Pseudoduganella albidiflava: one gene and its partner. Each later gene encodes a partner of the first gene's protein in a complex. Links are inferred from orthologs where the notes say so. Each region holds a gene or a part of one and is shown in the gene's direction. Other genes may lie near its edges.

Evidence for each region.
Region 2: the proteins of uvrA (region 1) and mfd are in contact, whole or in part, in a crystal structure (PDB 4DFC), measured with the Escherichia coli proteins. The link is inferred for Pseudoduganella albidiflava from one-to-one orthologs.

What each region holds. Positions count from the first base shown.
Region 1 is NZ_CP036401.1:7,256,053-7,259,748, reverse strand. The notes cover bases 305-3,688. They hold uvrA (excinuclease ABC subunit UvrA), read left to right. Parts: upstream 305-635; coding sequence 636-3,488; downstream 3,489-3,688. Other genes in these bases: EYF70_RS30230 (hypothetical protein), read right to left, coding at 3,523-3,688. In the rest of the region: ssb (single-stranded DNA-binding protein), read right to left, coding at 1-258; more of EYF70_RS30230, read right to left, coding at 3,689-3,696. UniProt on the Escherichia coli protein: The UvrABC repair system catalyzes the recognition and processing of DNA lesions. UvrA is an ATPase and a DNA-binding protein. A damage recognition complex composed of 2 UvrA and 2 UvrB subunits scans DNA for abnormalities.
Region 2 is NZ_CP036401.1:3,431,110-3,435,370, forward strand. What follows is about bases 171-4,119. They hold mfd (transcription-repair coupling factor), read left to right. Parts: upstream 171-475; coding sequence 476-3,919; downstream 3,920-4,119. Other genes in these bases: EYF70_RS14210 (PP2C family protein-serine/threonine phosphatase), read left to right, coding at 171-241; serB (phosphoserine phosphatase SerB), read left to right, coding at 3,968-4,119. Also shown: more of EYF70_RS14210, read left to right, coding at 1-170; more of serB, read left to right, coding at 4,120-4,261. UniProt on the Escherichia coli protein: Couples transcription and DNA repair by recognizing RNA polymerase (RNAP) stalled at DNA lesions. Mediates ATP-dependent release of RNAP and its truncated transcript from the DNA, and recruitment of nucleotide excision repair machinery to the damaged site.

The sequences.
Region 1 (3,696 bases):
CTTGCGGGTCTGCAGGCGGCCCTCGACGTAGACCGACGAACCCTTCTTCAAGTACTGGCCGACGATTTCCGCCAGGCGCCCGAAGAACGAGATGCGGTGCCACTCGGTGATTTCCTTCTGTTCGCCCGTGTTGCGATCCTTCGACTTGAAGGATGTGGCAACGGCAATGTTGGCGATGGCATCGCCGCTCGGCATGTAGCGGATCTCCGGATCGCGGCCCAGGTTGCCGACGATGATGACTTTATTGACAGATGCCATGTAGTACTCCTGCGTGAATATTTAGCAAACGATCATTATAAGACAGCGCCTGTGGACCACGGGCCACACGGCAGATGAATTTTGGGGTATTTCCAGGTAATTCCGGGTAAGTTCGGATGCAACTTCGGATGCAAGTTCGGGAAATTTCCGCGTGAGGTGCGCAGCGGATTTTGAATACTGGTATTATATACAGTATTCATCAGCCACGGCTAGTTCGCGTCCTGACCCGCATCAAAATGTTCTAATGGTCTTGAAATCGAATCGAACGCCAGCATTGTGGCTTGGTTGGTCTCCGGACGCCGCACACGCCAAGCGGGTGACAGTTCAGGTTGGCCGTCCCTGTCGTTTTTCCTCGCATACTCAAGGCACATACATACATGGAAGAAATCCGCATCCGCGGCGCGCGTACCCATAACCTGAAGAACATCAACCTCGATCTGCCTCGCAACAAGCTGATCGTGATTACCGGGCTGTCCGGCTCCGGCAAGTCGTCGCTGGCGTTCGACACGTTGTACGCCGAGGGCCAGCGCCGCTATGTCGAATCGCTGTCGGCCTATGCGCGCCAGTTCCTGCAGTTGATGGAGAAGCCGGACGTCGACCTGATCGAAGGGCTGTCGCCGGCCATCTCGATCGAGCAGAAGGCCACGTCGCACAATCCGCGCTCCACCGTCGGCACCGTGACGGAAATCCACGATTACCTGCGCCTGCTGTATGCCCGCGTGGGCACGCCGTATTGCATCAACCACCCTGACCATGCGCTGTCGGCGCAATCGGTGTCGCAGATGGTCGATGCCGTGCTGGCCATGCCGGAAGGCACCAAGCTGATGATCATGGCGCCGGTGGTGGCGAACCGCAAGGGCGAGCACGTCGACCTGTTCGAGCAGATGCAGGCCCAGGGCTTCGTGCGCTTCCGCGTGCAGAGCGGCACGCACGATGCGAAGATCTACGAAGTGGACGACCTGCCGAAGCTGAAGAAAACGGAAAAGCACACGATCGACGTGGTCATCGACCGCGTGAAGGTGACTCCGGAAATCAAGCAGCGCCTGGCCGAAAGTTTCGAGACGGCGCTGCGCCTGGCCGACGGCCGCGCGGTCGCCTATGACATGGATGCCGGCACGGAGCATGTGTATTCGAACAAGTTCGCCTGCACCAGCTGCGGCTATTCGCTGCAGGAGCTGGAGCCGCGCCTGTTCTCGTTCAATAACCCGATGGGCGCCTGCCCCGAGTGCGACGGCCTGGGCCATATCGAGTTCTTCGATCCGAAGCGGATCGTGGCATTCCCCAACCTGTCGCTGGCTTCCGGTGCCGTCAAGGGCTGGGACCGCCGCAATCAATTCTATTTCTCGATGCTGCAAAGCCTGGCGAACCATTATGGTTTCGACCTCGATGCGCCATTTGAAAAACTGAACGCCACCGCGCAGAACGCCGTGCTCCATGGCTCGGGCAAGACGAACATCCCGTTCTCGTATGTCAATGAACGCGGCCGTGCCGTCGTCAAGGAACATGCGTTCGAAGGCGTGGTCAACAACCTGGCGCGGCGCTACCGTGAAACGGATTCGATGGCCGTGAAGGAAGAACTGGCCAAGTTCATCAACGAAAAGAAATGCCCCACCTGCGAAGGCGCACGCCTGCGCGTGGAAGCACGCCACGTGAAGGTCGGTACCGGCAAGCAGGAAAAGGCGATCTACGAGATCGCCGAGAAGCCGCTGCGCGACACGCTGTCGTTCTTCGAGCAGCTGAAGCTGAAAGGCGCCAAGCGCGACATCGCCGACCGCATCATCAAGGAAATCGTGGCGCGCCTGTCCTTCCTGAACAACGTGGGCCTGGATTACCTGTCGCTCGACCGTTCGGCCGATACCCTGTCCGGCGGCGAAGCGCAGCGCATCCGCCTGGCGTCGCAGATCGGTTCCGGGCTGACCGGCGTGATGTACGTGCTCGACGAGCCGTCCATCGGCCTGCACCAGCGCGACAATGACCGCCTGATCGACACGCTGAAGCACCTGCGCGACATCGGCAACAGCGTGCTGGTGGTGGAGCACGATGAGGATGCCATCCGCACCGCCGACTATATCGTCGACATGGGCAAGGGCGCCGGCGTGCATGGCGGCGACGTGATCGCGGCCGGTTCGCTGAAGGATATCCTGAAGAACAAGGAATCGCTGACGGCGCAGTACCTGAACGGTTCGCTGAAGATCGACGTGCCGAAGAAGCGCCATCCGGCGGACCCGAACCGCCAGCTGGTGATCACGGGTGCCAAGGGCAACAACCTGAAGAACCAGACGCTGTCGGTGCCGGTCGGCCTGCTGACCTGCGTGACGGGCGTTTCCGGTTCCGGCAAATCGACCCTGGTGAACGATACGCTGTATCCGGCCCTGTCGCGCCACCTGTACGGTTCGCAGACGGAACCGGCGGAACACGAGACCATCAGTGGTCTGGAACATTTCGACAAGGTGATTTCCGTCGACCAGGCGCCGATCGGCCGTACGCCGCGCTCGAATCCGGCCACCTATACGGGCCTGTTCACGCCGATCCGCGACCTGTTCGCCACGGTACCGACGGCGAAGGAACGAGGCTACAGTGCCGGCCGTTTCTCGTTCAACGTGAAGGGCGGCCGCTGCGAGGCCTGCCAGGGCGATGGCGTGCTGAAGGTGGAGATGCACTTCCTGCCGGACGTCTACGTGCCGTGCGATGTCTGCCACGGCAAGCGCTACAACCGTGAAACGCTGGAAGTGCATTACAAGGGCAAGAGCATCACCGAAGTGCTGGACATGACGGTGGAAGACGCGCACACGTTCTTCAAGCCCGTGCCGACCATCGCCCGCAAGCTGCAGACACTGCTCGACGTGGGCCTCGGCTATATCAAGCTGGGGCAAAGCGCCACCACGCTTTCCGGCGGCGAAGCGCAGCGCGTGAAACTGTCGCTGGAACTGTCGAAACGCGACACGGGGCGCACGCTGTATATCCTGGATGAGCCGACGACGGGGCTACACTTCCACGACATCGACCTGCTGCTGAAGGTGATCCATCGCCTGCGCGACCAGGGCAATACGCTGGTGATCATCGAGCACAACCTGGACGTGATCAAGACCGCCGACTGGATCGTCGACCTGGGCCCCGAAGGCGGTGCCGGCGGCGGACGCATCATCGCCACCGGTACGCCGGAAGAGGTGGCGGCCAATCCGGACAGCGTGACGGGCAAGTACCTGGTGCCCCTGCTGAAGAAGAAGTAAGCGCTGGAGGAGCAAGCGCTGGAGAGATTACCCTTCAGGCCTGCCGGCTTGCCGCCTGCTCGCGCCGTACTTCGGCCAGCAGGTGGCCGGCCGGCGAATCATGGGCCGCACCACTATCGAGGGTGAACTCCAGGTATTTGACCGCCAGCGGATAGTCGCGGGCGGCCCGGTAGCACAGGGCGATCAGGTAGAGCAATTCCGTATTGTC
Region 2 (4,261 bases), 3.8 Mb from region 1 along the record:
GCTGGGCCCGGGCCCGGCGGTCCAGCCGGACGTGTCGGCATGGTCGCTGGCGCCGGGCGACGTCTACCTGCTGTGCAGCGACGGCCTGCACGGCGAATCCAGCCGGGAAGCCATCGCGGCCGTGATGGCGCAGGCCCGGGAAGACAATCTCGACGCGTGCTGCGCCGAACTCGTGGACATGGCCAAGCGCGACGGCAGCCGCGACAACATCACCGCCGTGCTGCTGCGCTGCCACGGCTGAGCATCGGCGGTCCTGACGGGCGACTGGGCGAGCGTGCTTGGACTATAATATTGCCTTGCCGCCCGGCGGTCTGGCGGTGACGCCGGCGATCGCCGCAGCATTGGCCAGCACCGTCAGTACGATCCACGTGAGCAATCTTCGTCAGTAATCTTTGTCAATTAGCTTCGTCAATAAGCTTCGTCCACAACCATCGTCAGCCACCACAGTCAGCAGTCACGCCAGCCCTCCCGCCGCATGCCCTTCGACTTTACACGAGCACTTCCCAAACCCGGCAACCGCTTCGCGCTGCCCGCGCTGTATGGTTCCGCCGATTCCTACGCGCTGGCACAGGCGGCGCTGCAACTGAAGATCGAAGGCCGCATGCTGGCCGTCATCGTGGCCAGCGCCAGCGATGGCCAGCGGCTGCTCGACGAGATTCCCTGGTTCGCGTCCGCCTTGCGCTGCCACCTGCTGCCGGACTGGGAAACCCTGCCCTACGACGCCTTCTCGCCGCACCAGGACCTGGTGTCCGAGCGGCTGGCCACGCTGCACGAGATCCGCAGCGGCCAGTGCGACGTGCTGCTGGTGCCCGCCACCACGGCACTGGTGCGCATGGCGCCGCCGTCGTTCCTGGCCGCCTACACCTTCTTCTTCAAGAAGGGCGAGTCGCTCGACGAGGGCAGGCTGAAAGCCCAGCTGACGCTGGCCGGCTACACGCACGTGACGCAGGTGATGTCGCCGGGCGAATACTCGGTGCGCGGCGGCCTGATCGACCTGTTCCCGATGGGTTCCGCCCTGCCCTACCGGCTCGACCTGTTCGGCGACACCATTGAAACCATCCGCACCTTCGATGCCGACACCCAGCGCTCGCTGTATCCGGTGCAAGAGGTGCGGCTGCTGCCGGGCCGCGAATTCCCGATGGACGAAGCGGCGCGCACCACATTCCGCAGCCGCTGGCGCGAAACCTTCGAGGGTGATCCTTCGCGCTCGGTGGTCTACAAGGACATCAAGAGCGGCATCGCCTCGGCCGGCATCGAGTACTACCTGCCGCTGTTCTTCGAGGAGACGGCCACGCTGTTCGACTACCTGCCGGACGGCGCGGCACTGGCGCTGGTGGGCGATATCGATGGCGCGATCCGCCGTTTCTGGGCCGATACCGAAAGCCGCTATAAATTCCTCAAGGCCGACCGCGAGCGCCCGATCCTGCCGCCGGAAGCGATCTTCCTGCGCGACGAGGCCTTCTTCACGTGCGCCAAGCGGCATGCCCGCATCACGATCGGCAAGAGCCTGGACGGCGAGCCGTCCGAGCTGTCGGCGCCGGTGCCGAACATCGCCGTCAACCGCCACCAGGACGATCCGCTGACCAACCTGCGCGCCTACGTGATGCGGCCGGACCTGCGCGTGATGATCTGCGCCGATTCGGCGGGCCGCCGCGAAACGCTGCAGCAGTACTTCGCCGAGTTCGACCTGCACCCGGCCCTGGTCGACGGTTTCGGCGGCTTCCTGGCCTCGCACGACCGCATCGTGCTGGGCGTGGCGCCGCTGCAGGCCGGTTTCGAACTGCACGCCGGCGCCGAGACGCTGGTGTTCATCACCGAGACCGAGATCTATGCCGGCTCGGGCCGCCGCGTCGGCAAGAAGAAGCAGGAAGCCGTCACGCAGGTCGAATCGATGGTGCGCGACCTGTCCGAGCTGAAGATCGGCGACCCGGTGGTGCACATCAACCACGGCATCGGCCGCTACATGGGCCTGGTGAGCATGGACCTGGGCGAAGGCGAGACCGAGTTCCTGCACCTGGAATACGCCAAGGACACCAAGCTGTACGTGCCGGTCTCGCAGCTGCACGTGATCTCGCGCTACTCGGGCGGTGCGCCGGAAGACGCGCCGCTGCACGCGCTCGGCTCCGGCCAGTGGGACAAGGCCAAGCGCAAGGCCGCCGAACAGGTGCGCGACACGGCGGCCGAGCTGCTCAACCTGTATGCCCGGCGCGCCGCGCGCCAGGGCCATGCCTTCGAATACTCGTCGCACGACTACGAGCGTTTCGCCGAAAGCTTCGGCTTCGACGAGACGCCCGACCAGGCGGCCGCGATCCTCAACGTGATCCGCGACATGACCTCCGGCAAGCCGATGGACCGGCTGGTGTGCGGCGATGTCGGCTTCGGAAAGACCGAGGTGGCGCTGCGCGCCGCCTTCATCGCCGTGATGGGCGGCAAGCAGGTGGCGATCCTGGCGCCGACCACGCTGCTCGCCGAGCAGCATGCGCAGACCTTCGCCGACCGCTTCGCCGACTGGCCCGTGAAGATCGCCGAGATGTCGCGCTTCCGCACCGGCAAGGAAATCGCCACCGCGATCAAGGGCATGGCCGACGGCACGCTGGACATCGTGATCGGCACCCACAAGCTGCTGTCGGAAGACGTGAAGTTCACCCGCCTGGGCCTTGTCATCATCGACGAGGAACACCGCTTCGGCGTGCGCCAGAAGGAAGCGCTGAAGTCGCTGCGCGCCGAAGTGGACGTACTGACGCTGACGGCCACGCCGATTCCCCGCACGCTGGGCATGGCGCTGGAAGGCTTGCGCGACTTTTCCGTGATCGCCACGGCGCCGCAAAAGCGCCTGGCCATCAAGACCTTCGTGCGCAGCGAGGATGGCTCGATCATCCGCGAGGCGATCCTGCGCGAACTGAAGCGCGGCGGCCAGGTGTACTTCCTGCACAACGAAGTGGAGACCATCCAGAACCGGCTGGCGCAACTGACCGAGCTGGTGCCCGAGGCACGCATCGCCGTCGCCCACGGGCAGATGCACGAGCGCGACCTGGAAAAGGTGATGCGCGACTTCGTGGCGCAGCGCTACAACATCCTGCTGTGCACCACGATCATCGAAACCGGTATCGACGTGCCCACCGCGAACACCATCATCATGCACCGCGCCGACAAGTTCGGCCTGGCCCAGCTGCACCAGTTGCGCGGCCGGGTCGGCCGTTCGCACCACCAGGCCTATGCCTACCTGCTGGTGAACGACGTGCAGTCGCTGTCGAAGCAGGCGCAGCGCCGGCTCGACGCGATCCAGCAGATGGAAGAACTGGGCAGCGGTTTTTATCTCGCCATGCACGACCTGGAAATCCGCGGTGCCGGCGAAGTGCTGGGCGAAAGCCAGTCGGGCGAAATGCTCGAAGTGGGCTTCCAGCTGTATACCGACATGCTGAACGAAGCGGTGCGCGCGCTGAAGGCCGGCAAGGAGCCGGACCTGGCGGCGCCGCTGGCCACCACCACCGAGATCAACCTGCACGTGCCGGCGCTGCTGCCGGCCGACTTCTGCGGCGACGTGCACGAGCGCCTGTCGATCTACAAGCGGCTGGCCAACTGCGAATCGCAGGAAGCGCTCGACGGCCTGCAGGAAGAATTGATCGACCGTTTCGGCAAGTTGCCGGAACCGGCCAAGGCGCTGGTGGAAACGCACCGGCTGCGGGTTGCCGCAAAGACCGTCGGTATTGTTAAAATCGATGCCCACGGAGAAGCAGCGAACCTGCAATTCATGCCGCAGCCGCCCATCGACCCGATGCGCATCATCACCCTGATCCAGAAGCACAAGCACATCAAGCTGAACGGGCAGGACAAGCTGAAGATCACCGCGAGCATGCCCGACCTGGCGGCACGCGTCGCGCAGATCAAGACCGCCATCAAACAATTGACTTCCCCCTGAACCTAGCCGGACCAATCCAGCCCGATGAATCAAGTACAAGACGTCACCATGAACCTCGTCCTGCAAGGGCTCGACGACTGTTATCCGCGCCTCGAGCGCATCGCGGCGCTGACCGCGCCGCAGCGCGTCACGCGCATTTCCGATACGGCGCTGCGCTGCGAGGGCATCGCCTTTTCGCCCGCGCTGCGCCAGACCATCGAGGTGGCCGCCCATGCGGCCGAGCTGGACGCCACGTACATGATGGGCGCGCAGCGCCTGGCCGACTTCAAACTGGTGGCGATGGACATGGATTCCACGCTGATCACGATCGAATGCATCGACGAGATCGCCGACATGCAGGGC